2 linked regions of the Formosa agariphila KMM 3901 genome follow. The protein of the gene in region 1 interacts with the protein of each later gene in a pairwise test. Links are inferred from orthologs where the notes say so. Each region holds a gene or a part of one and is shown in the gene's direction. Other genes may lie near its edges.

The links. The genes of interacting proteins can lie anywhere in the genome.
Region 2: the proteins of nusG (region 1) and rho interact in binary tests that used the Escherichia coli proteins (3 or more experiments, as listed by UniProt). The link is inferred for Formosa agariphila KMM 3901 from one-to-one orthologs.

The regions. Positions count from the first base shown.
Region 1 is NZ_HG315671.1:2,999,542-3,003,473, reverse strand. Bases 1,069-3,932 are described here. They hold nusG (transcription termination/antitermination protein NusG), read left to right. Parts: upstream 1,069-2,155; coding sequence 2,156-2,710; downstream 2,711-3,932. Other genes in these bases: rplA (50S ribosomal protein L1), read left to right, coding at 3,242-3,931; rplK (50S ribosomal protein L11), read left to right, coding at 2,784-3,221; secE (preprotein translocase subunit SecE), read left to right, coding at 1,941-2,135; tuf (elongation factor Tu), read left to right, coding at 1,069-1,785. In the rest of the region: hpf (ribosome hibernation-promoting factor, HPF/YfiA family), read left to right, coding at 1-24; more of tuf, read left to right, coding at 598-1,068. UniProt on the Escherichia coli protein: Part of the processive rRNA transcription and antitermination complex (rrnTAC). The complex forms an RNA-chaperone ring around the RNA exit tunnel of RNA polymerase (RNAP).
Region 2 is NZ_HG315671.1:3,250,100-3,258,010, reverse strand. Bases 2,558-5,476 are described here. They hold rho (transcription termination factor Rho), read left to right. Parts: upstream 2,558-3,096; coding sequence 3,097-4,857; downstream 4,858-5,476. Other genes in these bases: BN863_RS13565 (helix-turn-helix domain-containing protein), read right to left, coding at 5,014-5,476; BN863_RS13575 (DUF4293 domain-containing protein), read right to left, coding at 2,558-2,896. Also shown: BN863_RS13590 (ABC transporter ATP-binding protein), read right to left, coding at 1-1,117; tRNA pseudouridine(38-40) synthase TruA, read right to left, coding at 1,118-1,861; BN863_RS13580 (metallophosphoesterase family protein), read left to right, coding at 1,935-2,426; more of BN863_RS13575, read right to left, coding at 2,486-2,557; more of BN863_RS13565, read right to left, coding at 5,477-6,036; BN863_RS18490 (hypothetical protein), read right to left, coding at 6,103-6,240; BN863_RS13560 (response regulator), read right to left, coding at 6,469-6,915; BN863_RS13555 (PAS domain-containing sensor histidine kinase), read right to left, coding at 7,058-7,911. UniProt on the Escherichia coli protein: Facilitates transcription termination by a mechanism that involves Rho binding to the nascent RNA, activation of Rho's RNA-dependent ATPase activity, and release of the mRNA from the DNA template.

The DNA.
Region 1 (3,932 bases):
GAAAAGTTAAAATCATATTTATGATAAAATTATTTGAAAAAATGTTTTGAATAAAAGAATAAATATATACATTTGCAGTCCGTTAGAAATAGCGGACTTTTTTTGTCAAAGAAAAAAGTATAAAAAGCCGATGTAGCTCAGCTGGCTAGAGCAGCTGATTTGTAATCAGCAGGTCGTGGGTTCGAGTCCCTCCATCGGCTCAAGTTCTTTTAAAGAGTGAATAATTTATAATTGGGGAGATACTCAAGCGGCCAACGAGGGCAGACTGTAAATCTGCTGACTACGTCTTCGCAGGTTCGAATCCTGCTCTCCCCACATTATTTTTGTAATGGTAACATTCTAAAAGTAGTGATAATTATAAGTAAAGGAATTAAAATAATGCGAGAGTAGCTCAGTTGGTAGAGCGTCAGCCTTCCAAGCTGAATGTCGCCGGTTCGAACCCGGTCTCTCGCTCAATTTTAAGCCGGTGTAGCTCAGGGGTAGAGCGTTTCCTTGGTAAGGAAGAGGTCACGGGTTCAATTCCCGTCATTGGCTCTATAAAAGCATAAAGTAGAATACACTAATATTATTATATAACTAAGATTAAATTTTTAAAACATGGCAAAGGCAACTTTTGATCGTTCCAAACCACACTTAAATATAGGTACAATTGGACACGTAGATCACGGTAAAACAACATTAACTGCTGCTATTACTACTGTACTAGCTGCTGCAGGACTTTCAGAAGTAAAGAACTTCGATCAGATTGACAACGCTCCAGAAGAGAAAGAAAGAGGTATTACTATTAATACATCTCACGTAGAGTATCAAACAGCTAACCGTCACTACGCTCACGTTGACTGTCCAGGTCACGCGGATTACGTAAAGAACATGGTAACTGGTGCTGCTCAAATGGATGGTGCAATTTTAGTAGTTGCTGCAACTGACGGACCAATGCCTCAAACTAGAGAGCACATCTTATTAGGTAAACAAGTAGGTATTCCATCTATCGTTGTTTTCATGAATAAGGTCGATTTAGTTGATGATGAAGAATTATTAGAATTAGTTGAAATGGAAGTTAGAGATTTACTTTCTTTCTATGACTATGATGGTGATAACGGACCTGTAATTGCTGGATCTGCTTTAGGTGGATTAAACGGTGATGCTAAATGGTCTGAGAAGATTATGGAATTAATGGAAGCTTGTGATACTTGGATTAAAGAGCCTTTAAGAGAAGTAGATAAAGATTTCTTAATGCCTATCGAAGACGTATTTTCTATTACAGGTCGTGGTACAGTAGCAACTGGACGTATCGAAACTGGAGTAGCAAAAACTGGAGATCCTGTTGAAATTATTGGTATGGGTGCTGAAAAGTTAACTTCTACTATTACAGGTATCGAAATGTTCCGTCAAATCTTAGATAGAGGTGAAGCTGGAGATAACGCAGGTATCTTATTAAGAGGTATTGCTAAAGAAGATATTAAAAGAGGAATGGTTATTACTAAGCCAGGATCTGTAACTCCACACGCTAAATTCAAAGCAGAAGTTTATGTTTTGAAAAAAGAAGAAGGTGGACGTCACACTCCATTCCACAACAACTACCGTCCACAGTTCTACGTACGTACAACTGACGTAACAGGTACTATTAACTTACCTGATGGAGTTGAAATGGTAATGCCAGGAGATAACTTAACAATTACTGTTGACTTACACCAACCAATCGCAATGAATGTTGGTTTACGTTTCGCTATCCGTGAAGGAGGTAGAACTGTAGGTGCAGGACAAGTAACTGAAATTTTAGACTAATTTTAAGTTTAATACAATAAAAAGTTAAGGTGTTTCATTCTTGAAATACCTTGACTTTTATACGGGCGTAGCTCAGTTGGTAGAGCACTGGTCTCCAAAACCAGGTGTCGTGAGTTCGAGTCTCTCCGCCCGTGCTAATAAAGTTTTGAAAAATAATGGCTGGATTTGTAAATTACGTAAAAGAATCATTCGGAGAGTTAAAGCATAATGTGTCTTGGCCTACTATGGCAGAAGCACAAAGCTTAACTATTTTGGTAGCTGTATTTTCTACACTATTCTCTCTAGCAGTATGGGGAGTAGATACCGTATTCAGTAAGGTTATATCATATTACTTTCATTTAATCAACTAAAAAAGTTAAAATAAGTTTTTATGTCTGAAGTAAGTGCAAAAAAGTGGTATGTTGTTAGAGCTGTAAGTGGTCAAGAAAATAAAATTAAAGCATATATCGAGAATGAAATTACTCGTTTAGGCTTACAAGATTATGTAGATCAAGTATTAGTTCCTACAGAAAAAGTAATTCAAATTCGTAATGGAAAGAAAATAAGCAAAGAAAAAGTTTATTTTCCTGGTTACATTATGGTTCAAGCTAATTTAACAGGAGAAGTACCTCACATTATTAGATCGGTTACTAATGTAATTGGATTTTTAGGTGAAACAAAAGGAGGAGACCCTGTGCCATTAAGACAGTCTGAAGTAAACAGAATGTTAGGTAAGGTTGATGAGTTAACTGTAGATACAGAAACTACTGTTGCAATACCTTATAATATTGGTGATACAGTAAAAGTTGTTGATGGTCCATTTAATGGATTTGATGGAACTATTGAAAAGATAAATGAAGAAAAGCGTAAGCTAGAAGTAATGGTTAAGATTTTTGGAAGAAAAACACCATTAGAGTTAAGCTATATGCAAGTAGAGAAAGTATAATTAGTGTTACAAAGATACCGATGTGTTATACAGCTTCCAATTGTAGAAGCATATCAAAATTAAATTATTAAAAATGGCAAAAGAATTAGGTAAAGTAGTTAAGTTACAAGTTCGGGGAGGTGCAGCGAATCCGTCGCCACCGGTTGGACCCGCTTTAGGAGCTGCAGGTGTTAACATCATGGAGTTCTGTAAGCAATTCAATGCTAGAACGCAAGACAAGGCAGGTAAAGTATTGCCAGTTGTGATTTCTGTTTACAAAGACAAATCATTTGACTTTGTAATTAAGACTCCACCAGCGGCAGTTCAGTTATTAGAAGCAGCCAAGTTGAAGAAAGGTTCAGGTGAACCAAACCGAAAAAAAGTAGCTAAAGTTTCATGGGATCAGATTAAAACTATTGCTGAAGACAAAATGCAAGATTTAAATGCATTCGAAATCGAATCAGCAATGAAAATGATCGCAGGTACCGCAAGGTCTATGGGAATTACCGTAACCGGAAACGCGCCAAATTAATCTAGAAAAAGAAATTTAAAATGGCAAGATTAGCAAAAAAGCAAAAAGAAGCTGCAGCAAAAATTGAAAAGGGTAAATTTTACTCTGTAAATGAAGCTTCAGCATTAGTAAAAGATATAACAAATGCAAAATTTGATGCGTCTGTAGATATCGCTGTTCGTTTAGGAGTAGATCCTAGAAAAGCAAACCAAATGGTTAGAGGTGTAGTATCTCTTCCTCATGGTACAGGTAAAGACGTAAAAGTTTTAGCATTAGTAACTCCAGACAAAGAAGCAGAAGCTAAAGAAGCTGGAGCAGACTACGTAGGTTTAGACGAATTTCTTGATAAAATCAAGAGTGGTTGGACAGATGTAGATGTAATTATTACTATGCCAAGTGTAATGGGTAAATTAGGACCATTAGGACGTATTTTAGGGCCTCGTGGATTAATGCCTAACCCAAAGACAGGTACAGTAACTATGGATGTTGCAAAAGCAGTAACAGAAGTTAAAGCTGGTAAAATTGACTTTAAAGTTGATAAAACTGGTATCGTTCATGCAGCTGTAGGTAAAGTATCTTTTAGTCCAGAGCAAATTGCAGGAAACGTAAACGAATTATTATCAACATTAATGAAATTAAAGCCAACTGCGGCTAAAGGAACTTATGTAAAGAGTATCTTTATGTCTAGTACTATGAGTCCTAGTATTGCTGTTGACTCTAAAATTGGTTAAT
Region 2 (7,911 bases), 250 kb from region 1 along the record:
TTTGTCCCGCTTTTACTTCAAAAGAAATATCTTTTAAAACCACTTCGTCTTGAATGTAGCTAAAGCGCACATTTTTAAATGAAATATCGCCATTAAACTGACTTGCAATTTTCGTCCCAGAATTATCGATTTGCGATTGCGTATCAATCACTTTAAAAACTCTAGTAGCCGCAACCATTCCCATTTGAAAGGTGTTGAACTTATCGGCAATCTGTCTTAATGGTCTAAACAACATAGGAATCATCATAACAAAAGCTGTTAAATCTCCAAGCGATGATGTGTTGCGCATTACAGCATCTAGTCCGCCATACCAAGCAACCAATCCAATAGTTATAGAACCAGATAGTTCTGCGATAGGGAAGAAGATGGAGTTGTACCACACCGTTTTTAACCAGCCTTTTTTATGACGTTCGTTTATGGCTTTAAAGTGTTTGTATTCGGTATCTTCTCGTGTAAATAATTGAAGAATTTTCATTCCTGTTACACGTTCTTGTACAAAAGAATTTAAGTTAGAAATTTCGGTACGCACTTCTTCAAAAGCCTTTTTCATATACTTCTGAAACACACGAGTTGCATATAATACAAGCGGTAGCATTAAAAATACGATGATACTTAATTTCCAGTTTATAAACACCATAACTCCTGCTACGACAACCATAGTAAGAGAATCTCTAAAAATCATAAATAAACCTTCTCCAAAAATATCGGCAATACGTTCCATGTCTGTAACCGAACGTGTAATAAGCACTCCAACAGAAGAATTATCGTAATACTTCATTTTAAAATGGAGCATATGATTAAATAATTTTACACGAATATCTTTTACCACACTTTGTCCAAGCCAACCCGAATAATAAATAAATACAAGCTGAGAAATAACCTCGAAAACGAGGAGAGCAACCATAATTAAAATATAAGGTAAGAAACCTTCTAGTGTTCGTGTTGCAATATTATTATCTATAGCCTGTTGTAAAATATACGGTCTTATTGCTCCGAAAATAGCTAGTAAAATCACGGCAATAAACACCCCGATAAACACTCGATTATAGGGTTTTATATACTCTAAAAGGCGTTTAAATAAACTGAAATTGACGGTGTTTGGTTTTTTATTTTCCATTTATAGTACTATCGATTCTGGGTAAATAATACGGGTTAAATACAAACCTTGAGCTGGTACAGAATAGCCTGCTTCACTACGGTTTTTAGATGAAATAATACGATGAATATCGGTGACTTCTAATTTTCCTAATCCTACATTTATTAATGTGCCCACAATGGCTCTAACCATATTTCTTAAAAAACGGTCGGCTGTAATGGTAAAATGTAATTCGTTGTCTACAGTTTCTAAATGTACCGCCATTATATTACAATTGTATGTTTTTACATCGGTATTACTTTTAGAAAAACTTTGGAAATCTTTATACTCTAATAGAATATTGGCAGCTTCCGTCATGTTTTTTATATTCAGTTTGGGTTTAACCCAATAAGCTTCATCAAAATTAAATACATTTTTCTGAAGTGCAATACGATATAAGTACGTTCTGCTTTCGGCATGAAAGCGCGTATGAGCATCTGCTTTAACAGGGAAAATGCGATGTAATGCCACGTCTTTTGGTAAAAAAGAATTTAGTTTGTAAAGCAATTCGTGGTCGTTAAAATCGCCATCAAAATCGAAGTGCGCATACATTTGCTTGGCATGCACGCCAGTATCGGTCCTTCCGGCTCCCATAATGGAGATTTTCTCTTTTAAAATAGTAGATAATGCCTTTTCAATAACCTCTTGTACAGAAATGGCATTGGGCTGATTTTGCCAACCGTGATAGGCTTTTCCGTTATAAGAAAGTTCTAAAAAATATCTCAAGAATAATTGTATTTTTGTTTGTGAAGCACAAAGATAATTAGTTTTACTAGTTTGAACTCACAATATTCTCTTAATGATAAAAATCCTTCTCCTTTCCGATACACACAGCTATATTGATGATGATGTTTTAAGATACGTAAAACAAGCCGATGAGGTTTGGCACGCTGGTGATATTGGTGATTTAAAAGTAACTGATGCTATTGCGGCATTAAAACCTTTACGTGCTGTGTATGGAAATATAGATGATGCTAAAGTAAGACAAGAATTTCCAGAGAATAATAGATTTATGTGCGAAGGTGTCGATGTATGGATTACCCATATTGGTGGTTATCCCAATCGTTATAATGTGAGAGTTAAAGACGATATTTATGCCAATCCGCCGAAGCTTTTTATCTGCGGACATTCGCATATCTTAAAAGTGATGCCCGACAAAAAACTGAATTTATTGCATATGAATCCAGGAGCAATAGGAACACACGGATTTCATAAAGTACGAACCATGTTACGATTTACTATTGCTGGTGCAGATATAAAAGATTTGGAAGTGGTAGAGTTTAAAAAATAAAAACCCGAAGCACAACCTTCGGGTTTTTTACACGCACTAATACTACTAAGATAATAGGTTTAACGTAATCGATCTACAGATTTTACAAGATCCTCATCCTTTTTAATGGCTTTATTAGCTAACACTAATAATACGATAGAAATTATAGGAAGAACCATCCCAATACCTTTCTCAGAAACGTTAGTTTCTCCAGATAAATTTAGAGACTGATACACGAAAAATCCTAGTAAAAAAAAGTTTAATATGATGTTTAGACGGCCCAATACAAATTGGAGCTTTCTATTTGAGTACATAAATATAGATACTAAAGATAATAAGGCAGAACCTAAAAACAGGGCTAAGCTAATTATATTATCTGTTGCATAAATTAATTCACCTGTATTATTTGTCCATAAGTTAAACACAAATATTAGACCACAGCTTACTATAGCTGCTAACAATAAGTAAATAGATTGTATGCGTTGTATCATTCGTTTTTTATAAACTAGACCACAAAAATAGCAGTTTCTTTGAGAATATTAGTATAAAAAATTAAAATAAAAGTCGTATAATTGCAATAACAATGTACAACACTCTTTGTTTTAGATTGTTAATTCTTCAGAATAAGATCAAATTTTCTTCAGAATAATTCAATATTTAAATTCTAATCAAATATTCAATTGAACCATCAATGTTTGAAATCTCTCAATTAAAAGAAATGAAGCTTCCTGAGTTACAGGAAATTGCAAAAAAATTAAATATCCCTAAGTTTCGTACTCTTAAAAAACTCGATTTAGTATATCAAGTATTAGATCATCAAGCAGCTAACCCTAAAGCTGTTATAGAAGTAAAAACAGATATAAAAGATACTGCCGATACCGTTTCAGCACCTAAAAAAGAGGATGCTAAACCTAAACGCGAACGTGTAAAAAAACGTGTTCCAGCAAAGGCAGTTAAACCCAATACAAATAAAGATAAAGAACCAGCTGCCGAAGGTGCTCCAGAAGCAACACCTAAAGCAGAAGTTCAAGAGGCTCCAAAAGCAGCCCCTGCAAAAAGACAACCAGCACGAAAGCCTAATCCAAGGCCTGCAGCTGCAAAGTCAACTCAAGATAAAGACGAAAAATCGGCTACTCCAAATAAAGACGACAAAGGTGCAAAAACGCCTAATGCTCCTAAAAAGGAAAATCAGCCTAATCGTACAAAGAGAGAAAATCCAAATCAAAAGAAAGATGGGCCTAACCCAAGACAAAATAATAAGTCGAACGGAAATCAGCATCCTTCTAACAACGGAAACAAAGACACTAGAAACCGTTATAGAGAACCAGAATATGAGTTCGATGCGATTATAGAAAGTGAAGGTGTTTTAGATATTATGCAAGACGGTTACGGTTTTTTAAGATCGTCTGATTATAACTATTTATCATCTCCAGATGATATTTATGTGTCTCAATCTCAAATTCGTTTATTCGGATTAAAAACAGGAGATACTGTGTTGGGGCAAGTAAGACCACCAAAAGAAGGCGAAAAATATTTCCCTTTAATTAAAGTAAGTAAAATTAACGGTCAGAACCCTAACGTAGTTAGAGACCGTGTATCTTTTGAACACTTAACACCATTATTTCCACAAGAGAAATTTATTTTAGCTGAAAAGCAGAGTACAATTTCTACACGTATCATGGATTTATTTTGCCCAATTGGTAAAGGACAACGTGGTATGATTGTATCGCAACCTAAAACAGGTAAAACTATGTTATTAAAAGACATCGCGAATGCTATTGCTGCGAATCACCCCGAAGTTTATCAAATTATTTTATTAATTGATGAGCGTCCAGAAGAGGTTACAGATATGCAACGTAACGTGCGTGGTGAAGTTGTAGCATCTACGTTTGATAAAGAAGCACACGAACACGTAAAGATTGCTAACATTGTTTTAGAAAAAGCAAAACGTTTGGTAGAATGTGGTCATGATGTGGTGATTTTATTAGACTCGATTACACGTTTAGCACGTGCTTATAATACGGTGCAACCTGCATCTGGTAAAATATTAAGTGGTGGTGTAGATGCCAATGCATTACACAAACCAAAACGTTTCTTTGGAGCTGCACGTAACATTGAAAACGGAGGGTCGTTATCTATTATTGCTACAGCACTTACAGATACAGGTTCTAAAATGGACGAAGTTATTTTCGAAGAATTTAAAGGAACAGGTAACATGGAACTGCAATTAGACAGACGTATTGCTAACCGTAGAATTTTCCCTGCTATCGATTTAATTTCATCGAGTACGCGTCGTGACGATATTTTATTAGACGAAACGACTATACAACGTATGTGGATTATGCGTAAATACCTAGCCGATATGAATCCCGTAGAAGCTATGGAATTTATTAACGACAGATTTAAGCAAACTAGAAACAACGAGGAGTTTTTAATTTCTATGAATAGTTAGAAATAACACCTCAGTTTTATATAAACAAAAGCGGTCATCTAGAATTAGATGACCGCTTTTTTATGTTTGATAATTCTTCTTGTCTATAAGTGATATTTATAAACGTAAAATCGCCCATATAAAGAATTATATGGGCGATTTATTTATATATATAAGTTATGCTGTTGCAGCTAACGAATTTTGGTTGTCCTGATATTGTTTTGGACTGCAATTATATTTTTCTTTAAAGATTTTAGAAAAATAACTTCTACTAGTTAGTCCTACAGTATACACAATTTCAGAGATATTTAAATCCGTAGTTTTTATTAGGTTTTCTGCCGTTTCAACACGTACATTTCTAATAAAATCGGTTACAGTTCTGTCGTGAAATAATTTAAATCCTTCTTGTAATTTTGAAGGTGTTAATCCAGATTTAGAGCTTAAATACTTTAACGTATATTGCTTTTCAGGATAGTTAGAGATGAATTGAGATAACTCTTTAATCGTTTCCATTTCTTCTTTGTTTAACGATCCAAACTGATTGCTAGCATATTCTAAATCGTCTGTATGTTGTTGTAACTCTAGAGCCAAAATAGTCTGTACTGTACTTTCAATTAATAAATGTCTTACAACACCTTGTTGGTGTATTGCTTCTAATTGTTTAATTTTTTCAGATATTTTAAGGTTGTAAGATCCAAAATATGAGAAATTAGTGTTGGTGTCAGTCGTAGAGAATATCTCGTTTAATTTAGAATTTAAATCGTTATGTTTTATAGAAACCTCATCTGTACTTACAACCACTGTAGAGAACTTAAATGGCATATCTTTTTTAAAGTGATACACATTATTAATAGATTCAGCACTTCTTAAAATAGCTGTTTGAAAAGCTTCTAGAGTGTTTGTTTTACCTTCAAGAGAAAAACTGTGCTCTACATGACCCTCAGAACAATATGTAAAATATATTGGAGACGATTTTAATATGGTATTTACCAATTTAAGGTCTTTTTTAAATTCAATGTCGAAAGCAATATAAGTTATGCTTTTCTTAACACTAATTCCACTAATTGTACCGTAAGCTAAATCATTATCTATGTCTAATATATATTCATGATTTTGTGCAGATATAGTTCCTCCAAGGTGATTTTGAAGATCATTAATCATTTTACGGGCAGATGTTGATTTTATATATAACGTTTTCATAAGATTCTAGATTGAGTTTAAATTGGTTATTGATTTTTTTCGCTGGTTACTTGAATACTATCAATTTTATTGTGTCTTGAATGCTGCAACAATTCGAGTAGAATTATCTATTCTATTTAGCATACTTTCAATGTTTGTAAATTTAGAATGAGACGGTTTTCTAATTTTTCCTACTCGAGCATTTTGATTAGATGTTGGTTTCATATATAGATATAGTTTTTTGGTTATTGATATGTCAAAATTCGGGAAAAGGAAAGGGGTACGTGTTACAGAATTTTTAGATTGTGTTATATAATTTTGGGATTTTGAGTTTAAGTGTTTGTTTTTGAGTTGCTTATGTTTGGGTTGAGGAAATGAAAAAAGCTCAAAACGTTAACACATATTAACATTTTGAGCTTCTTTAAGGCTTTAAAAATCTAAGTTACGCTAAAACTATAAGCGCATTATAAAATTTTCTTTATTTAGATTAGACGTACTATACTGCCAATTAATTTGAAGTACTTTTTCTATAACAGATTTTAATTTGGAAAAATCGTTAGGTTTATTAATGTAAATATTGGCCCCATTTATAAAGGTTTCGTCAATATCTACTTCAGATGATGATGTAGAATAAATTGCTACAGATAATTCCTTAAGGTGCTCTGTAGTTCGTATTTCTTGTAAGCACTCTAAACCGTTTTTTACAGGCATATTTAAATCTAAAAAAACAACCTGAGGTAATACAGAATTTGGTCCGAGCAAGAAATCCATAAATTTCTGACCGTTTTCGAACATGGACAATTCAGTCTTTATATGAATTTGATCCATTGCCTCTTTAAATAGAAAACGATCATCTTCATCGTCGTCTACTAATGCAACTTTTAATTTTTGTAGGTTCATACAATCAGTGAGTATTTATAACAATAACTTGATATTGCAATTGTTATAAATAACTTTAAATTAATTCTTGTTAATTAAAATTGGGTAAAATTACGGTACTAAATTTACAACTTATTTTAATTCAATTACTAAAAAAAAAGACCTATTTAACAGTAAGGTCAATAGGGATGTAAATATTAAATGTAACGCCCTTATTTATTTCACCATCGGCATAAATAAAGCCGTCGTGATTTTCTACAATTTTCTTAACTATTGCAAGTCCTATACCTGTGCCTTCGTAGGTTGTTCTTGTATGTAAACGTTCAAAAATATCGAAAATTTGCTCGCTGTATTGAGGGTCAAAACCAATACCGTTATCGCTTATTTTAATATGGCAATATTCAGTATCTGGATTTAATTGTTCGCGTTTAAAAGTAGAGCCTTTGTCTATAACACTATAAATTTTTATAACTGGATCAATATCCTTTTGAGCAAATTTTATAGAATTATTAATTAAGTTATTCATGAGTTGAATAAACTGAAAAGGTATAATGTAAGCCGTACATAAATCGCCTACTTCTATCGTTACATTATGTTCGTTTATTAATTCCTTCAAATCAATTTTAACCTCGGCCAAGACCTCATTTAAATCTGTTTTTTCAAATGAACGGGTAGACGTATTGGTTCTAGAGTATGCTAATAAGTCTTTAATTAGAACTTGCATTCTGTGTGCCGCATTTTGCATACGGTTAAAATAATCTGTTCCGGTATCTGATAAATTATCTTTTTCAAGGTCTAAAATACGAGAAGAAAAAATTTGAATTTTACGTAACGGTTCTTGTAAATCGTGACTCGATATATAGGCGAAAGATTGTAACTCTTCGTTCATACGTTGTAACTCTTCTACCGATGATTCTAATTTTACGTTGGCTTCTCCCAAGAGTTTTGTACGATCTTTAACTTGACGTTCTAATTCTTGTAAAAACATTTTCTGATCTTGAATATCGGTACTTGTAC